3 regions of the Streptomyces changanensis genome follow, and region 2 is predicted to be linked to each of the others. Evidence: riboswitches for the same ligand, from Rfam matches in the RefSeq annotation. Region 2 holds a riboswitch; each other region holds the start of a gene.
What was found. A riboswitch is a leader RNA that binds a small molecule or an ion and turns the genes downstream of it on or off. The one in region 2 is predicted to bind cyclic di-AMP.
Positions count from the first base shown of each region.

Region 1: another riboswitch for cyclic di-AMP. It lies ahead of NRO40_RS11875 (LysM peptidoglycan-binding domain-containing protein); the one in region 2 lies ahead of NRO40_RS28295 (C40 family peptidase).
Region 3: another riboswitch for cyclic di-AMP. It lies ahead of NRO40_RS22615 (M23 family metallopeptidase); the one in region 2 lies ahead of NRO40_RS28295 (C40 family peptidase).

Region 1 covers NZ_CP102332.1:2,682,384-2,686,644, forward strand. The annotation lists gene eno (phosphopyruvate hydratase) at 1-548, opposite strand, end outside; gene NRO40_RS11875 (LysM peptidoglycan-binding domain-containing protein) at 858-1,535, opposite strand; cyclic di-AMP (ydaO/yuaA leader) riboswitch at 1,540-1,713, opposite strand; gene NRO40_RS11880 (transglycosylase family protein) at 1,974-3,014, opposite strand; gene NRO40_RS11885 (cytochrome P450 family protein) at 3,128-4,261, opposite strand, start outside.
Region 2 covers NZ_CP102332.1:6,447,341-6,451,601, forward strand. The annotation lists gene NRO40_RS28285 (hypothetical protein) at 239-604, shown strand; gene NRO40_RS28290 (hypothetical protein) at 601-1,467, shown strand; cyclic di-AMP (ydaO/yuaA leader) riboswitch at 1,953-2,115, shown strand; gene NRO40_RS28295 (C40 family peptidase) at 2,119-2,598, shown strand; gene NRO40_RS28300 (lactonase family protein) at 2,675-3,694, opposite strand; gene NRO40_RS28305 (MBL fold metallo-hydrolase) at 4,126-4,261, shown strand, end outside.
Region 3 covers NZ_CP102332.1:5,106,253-5,110,513, forward strand. The annotation lists gene NRO40_RS22605 (M16 family metallopeptidase) at 1-526, shown strand, start outside; gene NRO40_RS22610 (M16 family metallopeptidase) at 553-1,920, shown strand; cyclic di-AMP (ydaO/yuaA leader) riboswitch at 2,184-2,347, shown strand; gene NRO40_RS22615 (M23 family metallopeptidase) at 2,361-3,164, shown strand; gene NRO40_RS22620 (GntR family transcriptional regulator) at 3,418-4,095, shown strand.

The sequences.
Region 1 (4,261 bases), 3.8 Mb from region 2:
GTGCCCCAGCGCAGGGCCTCGGAGAAGGACTCGGCGCCGATCGGCGCGATCATGAACTCCTGGATGTCCACGTTGGAGTCGGCGTGCGAGCCGCCGTTCAGGATGTTCATCATCGGCACCGGCAGCAGGTGCGCGTTCGGGCCGCCCAGGTAGCGGAAGAGCGGGAGGTCGGAGGCCTCGGAGGCGGCGTGCGCCACGGCGAGGGAGACGCCGAGGATGGCGTTGGCGCCGAGGGAGGACTTGTCCGGGGTGGCGTCCAGGTCGAACATCGCCTGGTCGATGAGCCGCTGCTCGGTGGCGTCGTAGCCGACGAGCTCCGGTCCGATCTGCTCGATGACGGCGAGCACCGCCTTCTCGACACCCTTGCCGAGGTAGCGGTCCTTGTCACCGTCGCGGAGCTCGAGGGCCTCGAACGCACCGGTGGAGGCACCGGAGGGGACGGCAGCACGGCCGGTGCTGCCGTCGTCGAGGCCGACCTCGACCTCGACCGTGGGGTTGCCTCGGGAGTCCAGGATTTCCCGGGCTACGACGACGTCGATGGACGGCACGAGCATCTCCTTCTGGGATGTGACGCGTGGAGTGCAGGGGCTTCACCCTTGCGGCAAGAGCCTAACCGGCTCCGGGGCCGGTGCCCGCGACCGCCCGCCTCCTGGGACGAAAAAGGGCACAACCACCCATGAGTCGGGACGAACTGACAGCGTTCCTACTGATGAGTAATCACGCTGAGCGGGTCGACACTCATCCGTCCTGGCCCGGTTCGCCCCGTTTCGCACGGGGGTCCTGACGGCGGAGGGCCCCGGTCCGGCACACCCCCGGGTGGAGGGCGCGTCGGGGCCGGGGCCGGTCGCCGCGGGGGGTCAGCTCAGGTGGAGCTGCTGGCCCGGGTAGATCAGGTCGGCGTCGGAGACGATGTCCTCGTTCAGGTCGAACAGCTTCTTCCAGCCGCCCGCGACCTTCTCGGCCGTGGCGATGGAGCTGAGCGTGTCGCCGGCCTTGACGCGGTACTCGCCGTCGCCCTTCTCGACCTTCTCGCCGGTCGGGGTGGTGACGGTGCCGGAGGACTTCGGGGCGGCCTTGGGCGTCGCGGCCTTCGGCGTGGTGCGCTGCTCGCTGCGCGTGGTGGGCTCCTCGGCGGTGCGCTCGGCGGCGGCGCCGTCGTACGCGGCACCGGACAGGCCGACGCCGCAGCTCGGCCACGCGCCCTTGCCCTGGCCGGCGAGGACCTTCTCGGCCACGGCTATCTGCTGCGACTTGGAGGCCTTGTCGGCGGTCTGGGCGTACGCGGTGCCGCCGTACGCCGCCCAGGTGGAGGCGGAGAACTGCAGGCCGCCGTAGTAGCCGTTGCCGGTGTTGATCGACCAGTCGCCGCCGGACTCGCACTGCGCGACGCGGTCCCACTCGGCGGCGGTGGCGGCGCTCGCGGTCGTGGCGCCGAGCAGCGGGGCGGCGACGGCGGCACCCGTGATGCCGGCGAAGGCGGCGAAACGGACGGCCTTGGACGGGCGACGGTGCTTGCGCTTACCGGAAGAAAGCATGGGTGTGTCTCCTCACCGACGCCTACGAGGTGAGCTGTCGGGTTCGGGCCTGGTGAGTGCCCGGCCGTGCGCTGGGTGGCGCACGGCTTCACCCCTAGCCGGTCCCGGCCGTCCTTCGACGGCCCGGCCCCGGCGCTTACCTTGGGTCCCCCGCTCCTGCCCACGGCGCTGGAAGCGTCGACTGTTCCCGTCGCCGGCGGCAGGATTCGGCGTTACCGGTCGGACGGGGCCCGCGGTGGCGAGCTGGTCTCGACGGTAATCACAGACCGACCCGAAGTTCAAAGGGGGACATTCGGGTCAATCCGCCCCTACTTGCCTGCCCCTTAGGGGTGTTTGCGCAGGTAGGGGCCGAAACGGACGGACCGGGCGGCGGCGACGCGCCAGTTGGGGTGAAGAGACTCTTGTCTCACTTCCCAGAAACGGACATTCAGCCCGTAACTACCCCTTGGGCTGGGCGAGATCGAGGCTCTGGCCAGGGACGATGAGGTCCGGGTCGGTGCCGACGGCCTCGCGGTTGGCGTCGTAGAGGGCCGTCCAGCCGCCGGGCACCTCGTGGGCGTCCGCGATGGCCCAGAGGTTGTCGCCGGGCCGGACGGTGTACGTGCCGTCGGCCGCGAGGCCGTCGGCCGTACGTGCCGCGGCGTCACCCCGCGAGGTGGGCGTACCCGTTCCGCGCCCTTCGACCGCGGCGCCGGTGTCGACGGAGCCGTCACCGGGGACCGGGGCCGTCGGACCGGTCGCGCCCTCCTCCTTGGCCGGCTCGCCGCGGTGCTTGCCGTTGCCGGACGCGGGGGTCGGGACCCCGCCGTCGACGGGGGCCTCGCCGGGGGCCGTCGGGGACGGCTCGGCGGGGGAAGCGCCCGGGGCGGTCGGCGTCGTCGCCGGCGCGGTCGGCCCGGCGGTGGCGCCGGAGCCCGCGGTGGCGCCGGTCGCACCGGAGCCAGGCGTGCCGGAGACGGTGGCGGCCTCGGTGCCGGTCGCGGGCCGGTCCGCCGTGGAGGGCGTGCCGGCGTCGGGGGCGGGCTCGGCGGACGCCTCCGGCTCCTCGGCGCTCGCCGACGGGGCGGGCGAGGTGCCGGGGTCGGTCTCCGCGGTGGAGCCGCCGCCGACGGTCAGGCCGGCGATGGGGGCGCAGGTCTCCCAGGCGGCGGCGCCCTGCGCGGCGAAGACCTTCTCCGCGACGGCGATCTGCTGGGCGCGGCTGGCGAGGTCGGCGCGGGGCGCGTAGGCCGTGCCGCCGTACGCCTGCCAGGTCTCCTGGGAGAACTGGAGGCCGCCGTAGTAGCCGTTGCCGAGGTCGGCGCTCCACATGCCGCCGGTCTCGCACTCGGCGACCCGGTTCCAGGTCTCGGCGTCGGCCGCGGACGCGGTACCCGCGCCGAGCAGCGGCAGGGCGATCGCGGATCCGGTCACCCCCGCGGCGACGACGAGGGCGGGGGCCTGACGGGGTCGACGGTGTCGTCCGTTCCCGGAGCGCATGCGTTGGACCTTTCGCGTGACTGCTGAGGTGACGGTGAACGTAGCGGCATTCGAACGCCAGTCACAAGTCGATGCAGGGGAGATTACGCGAAGATCACAGTTATGACGGAGTGTCAGCTTGCCTCGGGCGTGAACTCCACCGGCAGCGTGCGCAGTCCCCGCATGATGAGTCCGCCGCGCCAGCGCAACTCCTCCGGGGGGACGGCGAGGCGCAGGTCGGGCAGGCGCGTCAGCAGCGTGGCGAGGGCTGTCTGCCCCTCCAGCCGGGCGAGCGGCGCGCCCAGACAGTAGTGGATGCCGTGCCCGTAGCCGAGGTGCTGGTTGTCGCTCCGCGCGAGGTCCAGGGTGTCCGGCCGGTCGAACCGCTCGGGGTCCCGGTCGGCGGCCGCCAGGACGACCAGCACGGGCTCGCCCACCTCGACGCGCTGCCCGCCGAGGGTCAGCGGCTCGGTCGCGAAGCGCCAGGTGGCGAGCTCCACGGGCCCGTCGTACCGCAGCAGCTCCTCGACGCCCGTCTCCAGCAGGCCGCGCTCCCCGGCGGCCAACGACCGCTGCAGGCGGGTGCGCTGGCCGTCGTCGCGGAGCAGGGCGTACGTGCCGTTCCCGATGAGGTTGACCGTGGTCTCGAAACCGGCGAACAGCAGGATGAAGGCCATCGCGGCGGCCTCGTTCTCGGTGAGGTGCTCGCCGTGGTCGGAGGCCCGGATGAGCCCGGAGATCAGGTCGTCGTCCCCGCCCCGCCCCAACCCCTCCCGCTTGCGGTGGATCAGGTCGACGAGGTAGGCCCGCATCCGCTTCACGGCCCGCGCCACCCCGCCGCGCGGCCCGCCGCCGTGCCGGATCATCTGCCCGGCCCAGTCCCGGAAGTCGTCCTGGTCCTCGGCGGGCACCCCGAGCATGTCGCAGATGGCGTGAATGGGGAGCGGGAAGGCGAAGTCGTGGATGAGGTCGGCCTCGCCCTTCGCGGCGAAACCGTCGATCAGCCGGTCCGTCAGCTCCTGCACGCGGGGCGCGAACTCGGCGACCCGGCGCGGAGTGAACGCCTTCGACACGAGCCGGCGCAGCCGCGTGTGGTCCGGCGGGTCGATGTTGAGCAGGTGCGTCATCAGCTCGGCCTTGCGCTCGCCGGGGATGCCGGTCTTGCCCTTGGCGTGCGCCGGCTCGGCGTGGTGCGCCGGGTTCTTGCTGAGCCGCTGGTCGGCGAGGGCCTGCCGGGCGTCGGCGTACCGGGTGACCAGCCACGCCTC
Region 2 (4,261 bases):
GGATCGTCCGCCGCCAGGCCGGCGGCAGTCGGCCGCGAGTCCTCGACCGACCGGCGTTCCCCCGACCGCCATCGCCGGTCCGGACGCCCGGGGCACGCGCCCCTCGGGGGTGGGCGCCCGGCAGGGGCGCCGTACCGGGTGTACGGCCGATCGGGTGGGCGCGCCCGGGCCCCGGCCGCCGGGCGCGCGGGAGCGGGGGCCCGACGGGGCTACGCTCACCGGCGACTCGGGAGGTCACATGGTCGACAGGGTGATCGGGCGCGCGGCCCGTGCCGGTGTGCTGGTTCTGGTGTGTGTCGGGGGAGCGGCCGCCTGCGGTTCGTCCGCCGAGCCGGGGGACCCGCCGGCGTCGCCGTCGAGCAGCCTCCTGCCCGAGTCGCCGACCGCCACGCCGCCGGGTACGCCGTCGTCGCCGTACGCGAGCCGGACGGGCCACTACCAGGTGCCCCAGGTGCCGCAACCGCCCACTGACCGGGGCGCGACGACGACGGACCCCGGGGTCGCGCCCACCCAGACGATCGTCAGCCCCGATCCGAAGACCCCCGGGCCCAAGACCCCCGGTCCCGAGAGCCCCGGCGTCGAAGTCCCGCCCGACGCCCCGTGAGCGGGGCCCCGGCGGAGCAACCCCTCGCCAAGGGCCGGGCGGGCGGCGGCGACACGTCGGGCACCGCGCTCGTCAAGGCCCTCGTGGCGCAGGCGTCGCTCGTCGCGGCCCTCATGTTCTACCTCGGCGCGATCTACACGGGACGCTTCTACGGGTACTTCCACCTGGGGCCCGCGTCCCTCGACTTCGCCTTCTCCCACCTGGCGCTGCAGAGCCTGCACCTGCTCCGCCTGGAGGTCCTGACCGTCGGCGCGGTCCTGGTGGTGGTCCTGTTGTTCGCGCGGGCCGGAGCTCGCGAGCGGCCGCCGGTCAGGGCCGCCGCGACGGTCCTCGCGTGGCTGGCGCGCCTCCACCTGGTGTTCGCGGTCGCCGGTCTGGTGCTGCTGGTCCTGTGGCAGCGGATCCAGCCCTACGGCTGGGTCGCGCCGCTCACCCTCGCCGTGGGCCTCCTGCTGGGGCAGAGCCCGACCGTGCGGGGCGGACGCCCGGAGGGCCTGTGGGGCAGGGCCGTACCGGTCTTCGCCGCGCTGCTCCTGCTGTTCTGGACCCTCACGCTCGTGGCCGGGCACCTCGGTGAGCGGGACGCCCGGGACCGTGCGCGCACCGTGCGCCGGTGGCCCGCCGTCGTCGTCCTGAGCACCCAGCGGCTGGCCATCGCCTCACCGGCGGTCACCTACCAGCACCTCGGCGCCGACCTCCCGCACCGCCACCGCTACACGGGACTGCGCCTCCTCCTCGAACGCGCGGGCCGCTACTACGTCGTGCCCCTGGACTGGCAGCGCAGGACGGATCCGATCTACGTCCTGAAGGAGAGCGAGAACACCTGGATCGCTCTCATGCCCGGAGTACAGCCCTCACGCTGAACCCGATCGGAGGCGGGAGGGATCCGCTCCCGGGGCACGGAAGCGTACGGAGGCGCACGCGCCGGGCGTTCCGGTACGGGGCGTTCCGATGCGGGGCGTTCCGATGCGACCGGCCCCGGGCCGCGTCCCGTGCCGGGGAGCGACGGACCGGCTGGAATCGAACGAGGTCGGGGGCGCACGTGGGTGACCGGTATTCACCCGTGCATCGAGACCCAGATCGCAGGCTGCGGCGACGCCGCGCGGACGGCCGCAATCGGAAGGGGTGATTCCGCCGCGAATCTCCCTGTTCACAGGGGGTTTCAGGCCACCTCGCCCCGCCCGGAAACACCCGGAATGTCAGGAAGGTGTGCGCGGTGAGGAGTCTCACAAAAAGCCGAATCTGTTCGAACTTTCGGCTCGACATGGGTCAAGATCCGTGACGACGACAAGCCCTCGCCGCCGTGGCGGGGCGGTCCGGGCGGACGCCGAGTCCTGCCGCTGCCCGGATGACTGAGTCGACGGTATGTGAATCGGCAGGAGTGGAGGACCCAGCAGTACGGGACGTGTGCACCACGGCCGTCCCTTGGGGTGAAGCCGCGTCAGCGGCCGGGCAACTTCGCCAGCCCGAACCCGACAGGTCATCCTTCGCAGGCGGATGACGAAGGGTTGCGCATGACCGCGCAGATGAATGTCCCGTCCGTGCTGTCCCGGACCGGTACGGTCTCGGCTCTCACCATCGCCGCAGTCTGCGGCTCGCTCCTGGCCCCCGGTGTCGCCCCGCAAGCGGAGGCCGCGGCTCCCGCGCCCGCCGTCAAGGCGCTCAACGTGGCGGCCTCGAAGAAGGGCTCCCCGTACAAGTACGGCGCCGTCGGCCCGAAGCGGTTCGACTGCTCCGGGCTCACGCTCTACGCCTACAAGCAGGCCGGCAAGACGCTGCCGCGCACCGCGCAGCAGCAGTACAACAAGACCCGGCACATCTCGGCCGCCGGCCGCCAGAAGGGCGACCTGGTGTTCTTCCACTCCGGTGGGCGGGTCTACCACGTCGGCATCTACGCCGGCAGCAACAAGATCTGGCACTCCCCGAAGGCCGGTTCGGTGGTGAAGCAGGAGCGGATCTGGTCCAAGGCGGTCTACTACGGCCGCGTGCGCTGACGGACACCGTCGGCGCGGGGTGCCGGGACGGCGACGCGTCCCGGCACCCCTGCCGTGCCCGCCGCGCGGGGGCCGCTCAGTCGAGGACGACGCAGGCGGCGGCCGGCACCTCCAGGGCGCCCGCCAGGTGTGGCGTCCCGGTCTGCGGGTCCACGTCGAACCACGTCACGTCGCCGGACCACTCGTTGGCCACGTACAGCCGGCGGCCCGGGGCGTCGAGCACCACGTCGCGCGGCCAGACGCCGCCGCAGCCCACGCTCCCCGTGACGCGGGGCTTCTCCGCCCCGTCCTCCAGGGAGAGCGTGAGCAGCCTGTCGCTGCCGCGCACCGCCACCCACAGGAAGCGCCCGTCCGCCGCGACGCTGACGACCGACGGGTGCAGCCGGCCGCCCTCCGGAGCCGGGTCGGTGTCCACGGCGACTTCCGCGAGTGGCTCCAGCACTCCTGACGCACTGTCCCACCGGCACACCGTCAGCTGCGGTGTCAGCTCGTGCAGGACGTAGACGACCTCGCCGTCCGGGTGGAAGGCGAGGTGCCGCGGCCCCGAACCCGCCCGCAGCGCCGTCTCCCCGTGCACCCGCAGCCCGCCGGTGTCCGGGTCGGGCGCGCAGACCCGCACCGAGTCCGTGCCCAGGTCCACACCGAGCACCCACCGGCCGCCCGGGACCCCGACGACCTGATGGGCGTGCGGCGCCTCCTGCCGGCCCGGGTCCGGGCCGGAGCCGTGGTGCGCGAGGACCACGGGCGGCCCGTCGACGGCGCCGTCGGACGCGAGCGGCAGGCTGCTCACACTCCCGGAGGCGTAGTTCGCGGTCAGCAGTCTGCCGCCGGTGAGCCCCAGGTGGGTCGGCGCGGCGCCGCCCACCCCGACCGGCGGGCCGAGCGGGGTGAGCCGCGGCCCGTCGGCCCGGAAGGCGGTCACCGCGCCCGGGTCCGTCTCGCTCACCGCGTACAGCACCCCGGCCCGCCGGTCGAGGGCGAGCCACGCCGGGTTCGGCGCGGTGTCGACCACCGCGACCGGGGTCAGCGCCCCGTCCGCGGGGTCCACGGCCGCGACGGTGATGCCGCGGCCACCCCCCGAGGTGTACGAACCGATGTACGCCCACCGCCCGGAGCCCCGCCCACCACCCGGCCCCGCGCCTGGCGCGTCGTGCGCGCCCCCGCCCGGCGCGCCCCCCGCCCCGCCGCCCGTACCGCCGCCCGCGTGTGCCGCCGCTGCGTCGCTGCCCACGGTGTCCCCTTTCCTCGGTGTCCTCGGTGTCCTCGGTGTCCTCGGTGTCCTCGGCTGTCCCCCGCTGCCCTTGCTCACGCCGTCCCGGCCGTCCTCGTGGCCGTCCGGAGCCCATCGTCACCCGGACGACGCCGTCGCCGCGCGCCGGAACCCTCTTCCGGGCGGTACGGGGACGGCGCGGGAACGGCGACCCGCGCGGGGTGCGGAGGTGGCACGGCCGGGGCGATGATGGACGTACCGGAGGACCCGCGCGGCCGCGAACGCTCACCCCCCGGGGGGCACAACGGAGCGCCGCCATGACCACGCACAAGGTCGGCCGTGACATCACCGTCCTCGGGGACTCGCTCCCCGTCCCCGGGATGGGCTTCCTCACCGTCAACGCCTTCGTCCTGCACGCCCGCGAGCCCGTGGTCGTCGACACCGGGCTCGGCC
Region 3 (4,261 bases), 1.3 Mb from region 2:
CGACGCCGCCGACCTCGCGCTGACCGTCCTGGGCGGCGGCGAGTCGTCCCGGCTGCACAACCGGCTCGTCCGTCGCGACCGCACCGCCGTCGGCGCGGGCTTCGGCTTGCTGCGGCTGGCCGGCGCCCCCTCGCTCGGCTGGCTGGACGTCAAGACGTCCGCCGGCGTGGAGGTGCCGGAGATCGAGGCGGCCGTGGACGAGGAGCTCGCCCGGTTCGCCGCCGAGGGCCCCACGGCCGAGGAGATGGAGCGGGCCCAGGCGCAGCTGGAGCGCGAGTGGCTGGACCGCCTCGGCACGGTCGCCGGCCGCGCGGACGAACTGTGCCGCTTCGCCGTCCTCTTCGGTGACCCGCAGCTCGCCCTCACCGCCGTCCAGCGCGTCCTGGACGTCACCGCGGACGAGGTCCGGGAGGTCGCCGCCCAGCGGCTGCGCCCGGACAACCGCGCGGTGCTCGTCTACGAGCCCGCCAAGGGCGCCGACGGCGACCCGACCGACAGCGACGACGAGGAGGGTACGGACCAGTGAGCGACGCTGCCGTGTCTCTGACCAGCATGGAATTCCACCCGCAGCCGCAGGCCGGCGCGCCCCGCGTGTGGGCCTTCCCCGCCCCGGAGCGGGGCCGGTTGGACAACGGGCTGACCGTCCTGCGCTGCCACCGTCCCGGCCAGCAGGTCGTCGCCGTGGAGATCGTCCTGGACGCCCCGCTGGACGCCGAGCCGGAGGGCCTCGACGGCGTCGCCACGATCATGGCGCGCGCCCTGTCCGAGGGCACCGACAAGCACTCCGCGGAGGAGTTCGCCGCGGAGCTGGAGCGCTGCGGCGCGACGCTCGACGCGCACGCCGACCACCCGGGCGTGCGGGTCTCGCTGGAGGTGCCGGCCTCCCGGCTGCACAAGGCCCTCGGGCTGCTCGCCGAGGCGCTGCGGGCCCCCGCCTTCGTCGACGGCGAGGTCGAGCGCCTCGTGCGGAACCGGCTCGACGAAATCCCGCACGAGACGGCCAATCCGGCGCGCCGCGCCGCCAAGCAGCTCTCCGCCGAGCTGTTCCCGGCCACCTCGCGCATGTCCCGCCCCCGTCAGGGCTCCGAGGACACCGTCGCCCGGATCGACGCCGCGGCCGTGCGCGCCTTCTACGAGGCCCACGTCCGTCCCGCGTCGGCGACGGCGGTCGTCGTCGGCGACCTGACCGGGATCGACCTGGACGCCGTCCTCGCCGACACGCTCGGCGCGTGGACGGGCGACGCGCCCCGGGAGCGCGCCGCGTCGGCCGTCACCGCCGACGACACCGGTCGCGTCGTCATCGTGGACCGGCCGGGAGCCGTGCAGACGCAGCTGCTCATCGGCCGCGTCGGCCCCGACCGGCACGACAGCGTGTGGCCGGCCCAGATCGTCGGCACGTACTGCCTGGGCGGCACCCTCACCTCGCGCCTGGACCGCGTCCTGCGCGAGGAGAAGGGCTACACCTACGGCGTGCGGGCCTTCGGCCAGGTCCTGCGGTCGCTGCCGGACGGTTCGGGCGCGGCGATGCTCGCCATCAGCGGCTCGGTGGACACCCCCAACACCGGCCCCGCCCTGGAGGACCTGTGGAAGGTGCTGCGGACCCTCGCGGCCGAGGGGCTGACCGACGCGGAGCGTGACGCCGCCGTGCACAACCTGGTGGGCGTCGCGCCGCTCAAGTACGAGACGGCGGCGTCCGTCGCGGCCACGCTCGCCGACCAGGTGGAGCAGCACCTCCCGGACGACTTCCAGGCCCGGCTGTACCAGCGCTTGGACGCGACGGGCACGGTGGAGGCCACGGCCGCGGTCGTGAGCGCCTTCCCGCAGGACCGCCTCGTCACCGTGCTCGTGGGTGACGCCGCGCGGATCAAGGCGCCGGTGGAGGCGCTCGGCATCGGTGAAGTCACCGTCGTCGCCGGCTGATTGACACCCGGTCCGGAGCCGCGGCGCGCGGAACCTCGGGTTCCCGCCGGCCCCGGCACTCGGAGGGGCACACGGAGCCCCGGCGTCCCCAGGGATGCCGGGGCTCCTCCCTTCCTCGGCCGGGTGTCCGTTTTGTGGGCAAGGTGGGGTGTCTGCACTGTGGCGTGCGCTACAAAAAACCGTGTCCGTTTGGTTATTGGAAGATCAGCCACTTAGCGTCTTAGTCGCTGTCCGCCCGCATGATCCGCCGCACCCGCGGCATCGGGCAGCGATCGCCGAATCCCCGTCAGGCGCGAGCCTGGGGAACCGGGGACCCACCGTCCCCTGGGGTGAATCGGACGCCTTCGCCACCGCGCGGAGGGGCCCGTAGGAGACCTTCCTGCTCCGAACCCGTCAGCTAACCCGGTAGGCGAGAGGGAAGGAAAGGACACATCCACTTCATGGCGTTCACCCGTGCCGCCGGGAAGCACCGCGCCCCCAGCCGTCTGAGCCGCAAGAGCGCCCACGCCGCCGGCGTCGCCGCACTCGCCACCTCCGGCGTCATCGGAACCCTCGCGTCCCCGGCCTTCGCCGCCGAGGCCGACCGGACCGCGGCCCCGGAGGACGCCGGGCTCACCACCGCCATCGCCGACTACGAACTGGCCGACGAGGTCGCGGACCAGGCGTCGGCGCAGGAGCTGGCCGCCGAGGTCGCCGAGCGCCAGGCGGAGGCCGAGATGGCCGCCAAGCGCAACGCCGAGGCCCGCGCCGAGGCGGCCCGCAAGGCCGAGGCCCGCGCCGAGGCCGCCCGCGAGGCGCAGGAGCGCGCCGACCGCGAGGCCGAGCGCAAGCGTCTGAACAGCTTCACGCTGCCCGTCGCCGGCTCGTACGTCTCCACCGCCTACCAGTCGGGCGGCGCGCTGTGGTCCTCCGGCAGCCACTCCGGTGTCGACTTCCACGCCGCCTACGGCTCCACCGTCGTCTCCGTGGGCCTCGGCACCGTCGTCGAGGCCGGCTGGGGCGGCGCCTACGGCAACAACGTCGTCATCCGCATGAACGACGGCACCTACACCCAGTACGGCCACCTCGCCTCGGTCAGCGTCTCCGTCGGCCAGAGCGTCGCGCCGGGCCAGCAGATCGGCGTCTCCGGTTCCACCGGCAACTCCACGGGCCCGCACCTCCACTTCGAGGCCCGCACGAGCGCCGAGTACGGCTCCGACATCGACCCGGTGTCCTACCTCCGGGCCCGCGGCGTCAACGTCTGACCCGCCACCCGCTCACGGAGGCCCCCGCTCGCCGACGAGCCGGGGCCTCCGCACCATTGTGGCCCCCAGGGGTGTCCCGCCGAACAGGTCGGCGGGACACCCTCCCGCGCGCCCGCGCACGTCCAAAAAAGCACCATGAATTCCGGCCCGGCATCGGAAAATCGGTGTGCTTGCCATAGAGTCACCGCAACAGCGTCGAACTCCTGGGTGTCGCGCGGATTAAACGGTGGGCGGAGCGGTTCGGAGGTTCGGTATGCGCATTCCCGCGCATTCGGTGTGCACGGCGATCCGGGCGGACATCGTCTCCGGGGCGCTGCCGCGCGGCAGCCGCCTGACGGAGGAGCAGCTCGCCCGCCGCTACGGCGTCTCCCGCGTACCGGTCCGCGAGGCATTGCGCACGCTGGAGTCCGAGGGCTTCGTCACCTCCCGCCGTCACGTCGGCGCCTGCGTCGCCGAGCCCTCCGAGCAGGAGGCCGCCGACCTCCTGGAGATGCGCGCGCTGCTGGAGCCGCTGGGCGCCGCCCGTGCCGCCCAGCGGCGCACCGACGCCCACCTGAAGGTGCTGCGCGGCCTCGTCCGGCTCGGCCAGGAGGGGGCCCGCCGCGGCCCCGGTGAGGACCTGCGGGCGCTCGGGGGCTGGTTCCACGAGACGCTCGCCCAGGCGTCGGCGAGCCCCGGCCTCACCTCGCTGCTCACCCAGCTGCGCCACAAGATCGCCTGGATGTACGTGGTGGACGAGCCCGCCCACCCGACGGACGCCTGGGCCGAACACGGCGCCATCGTCGACGCCGTCGCCCGCGGCGACGCCGAGCGCGCCCGGGCGCTCACCGCGCAGCACGCCGAACGCTGGCGCGGCTCCCACCGGCTGCGCCGCGCGAACGGTGTGAGGGGTTCGCAACCTCCCGTAAACACGGCCGGCGCACGGCATTAACAGCGGCCTCGTATACAAAAAGGGCGAGCGCGGCCCGAATCTTTTCGCCTCCGCCGGGCGCCCGGAATGGGGGCGGCTGCGGAACGCGGTGCGGGAAATGGTGGCGGGGATGCGCGACGACGCGACGCCGGCATGTCGTAATGCGTCGACGGCCGGGAATTCATCC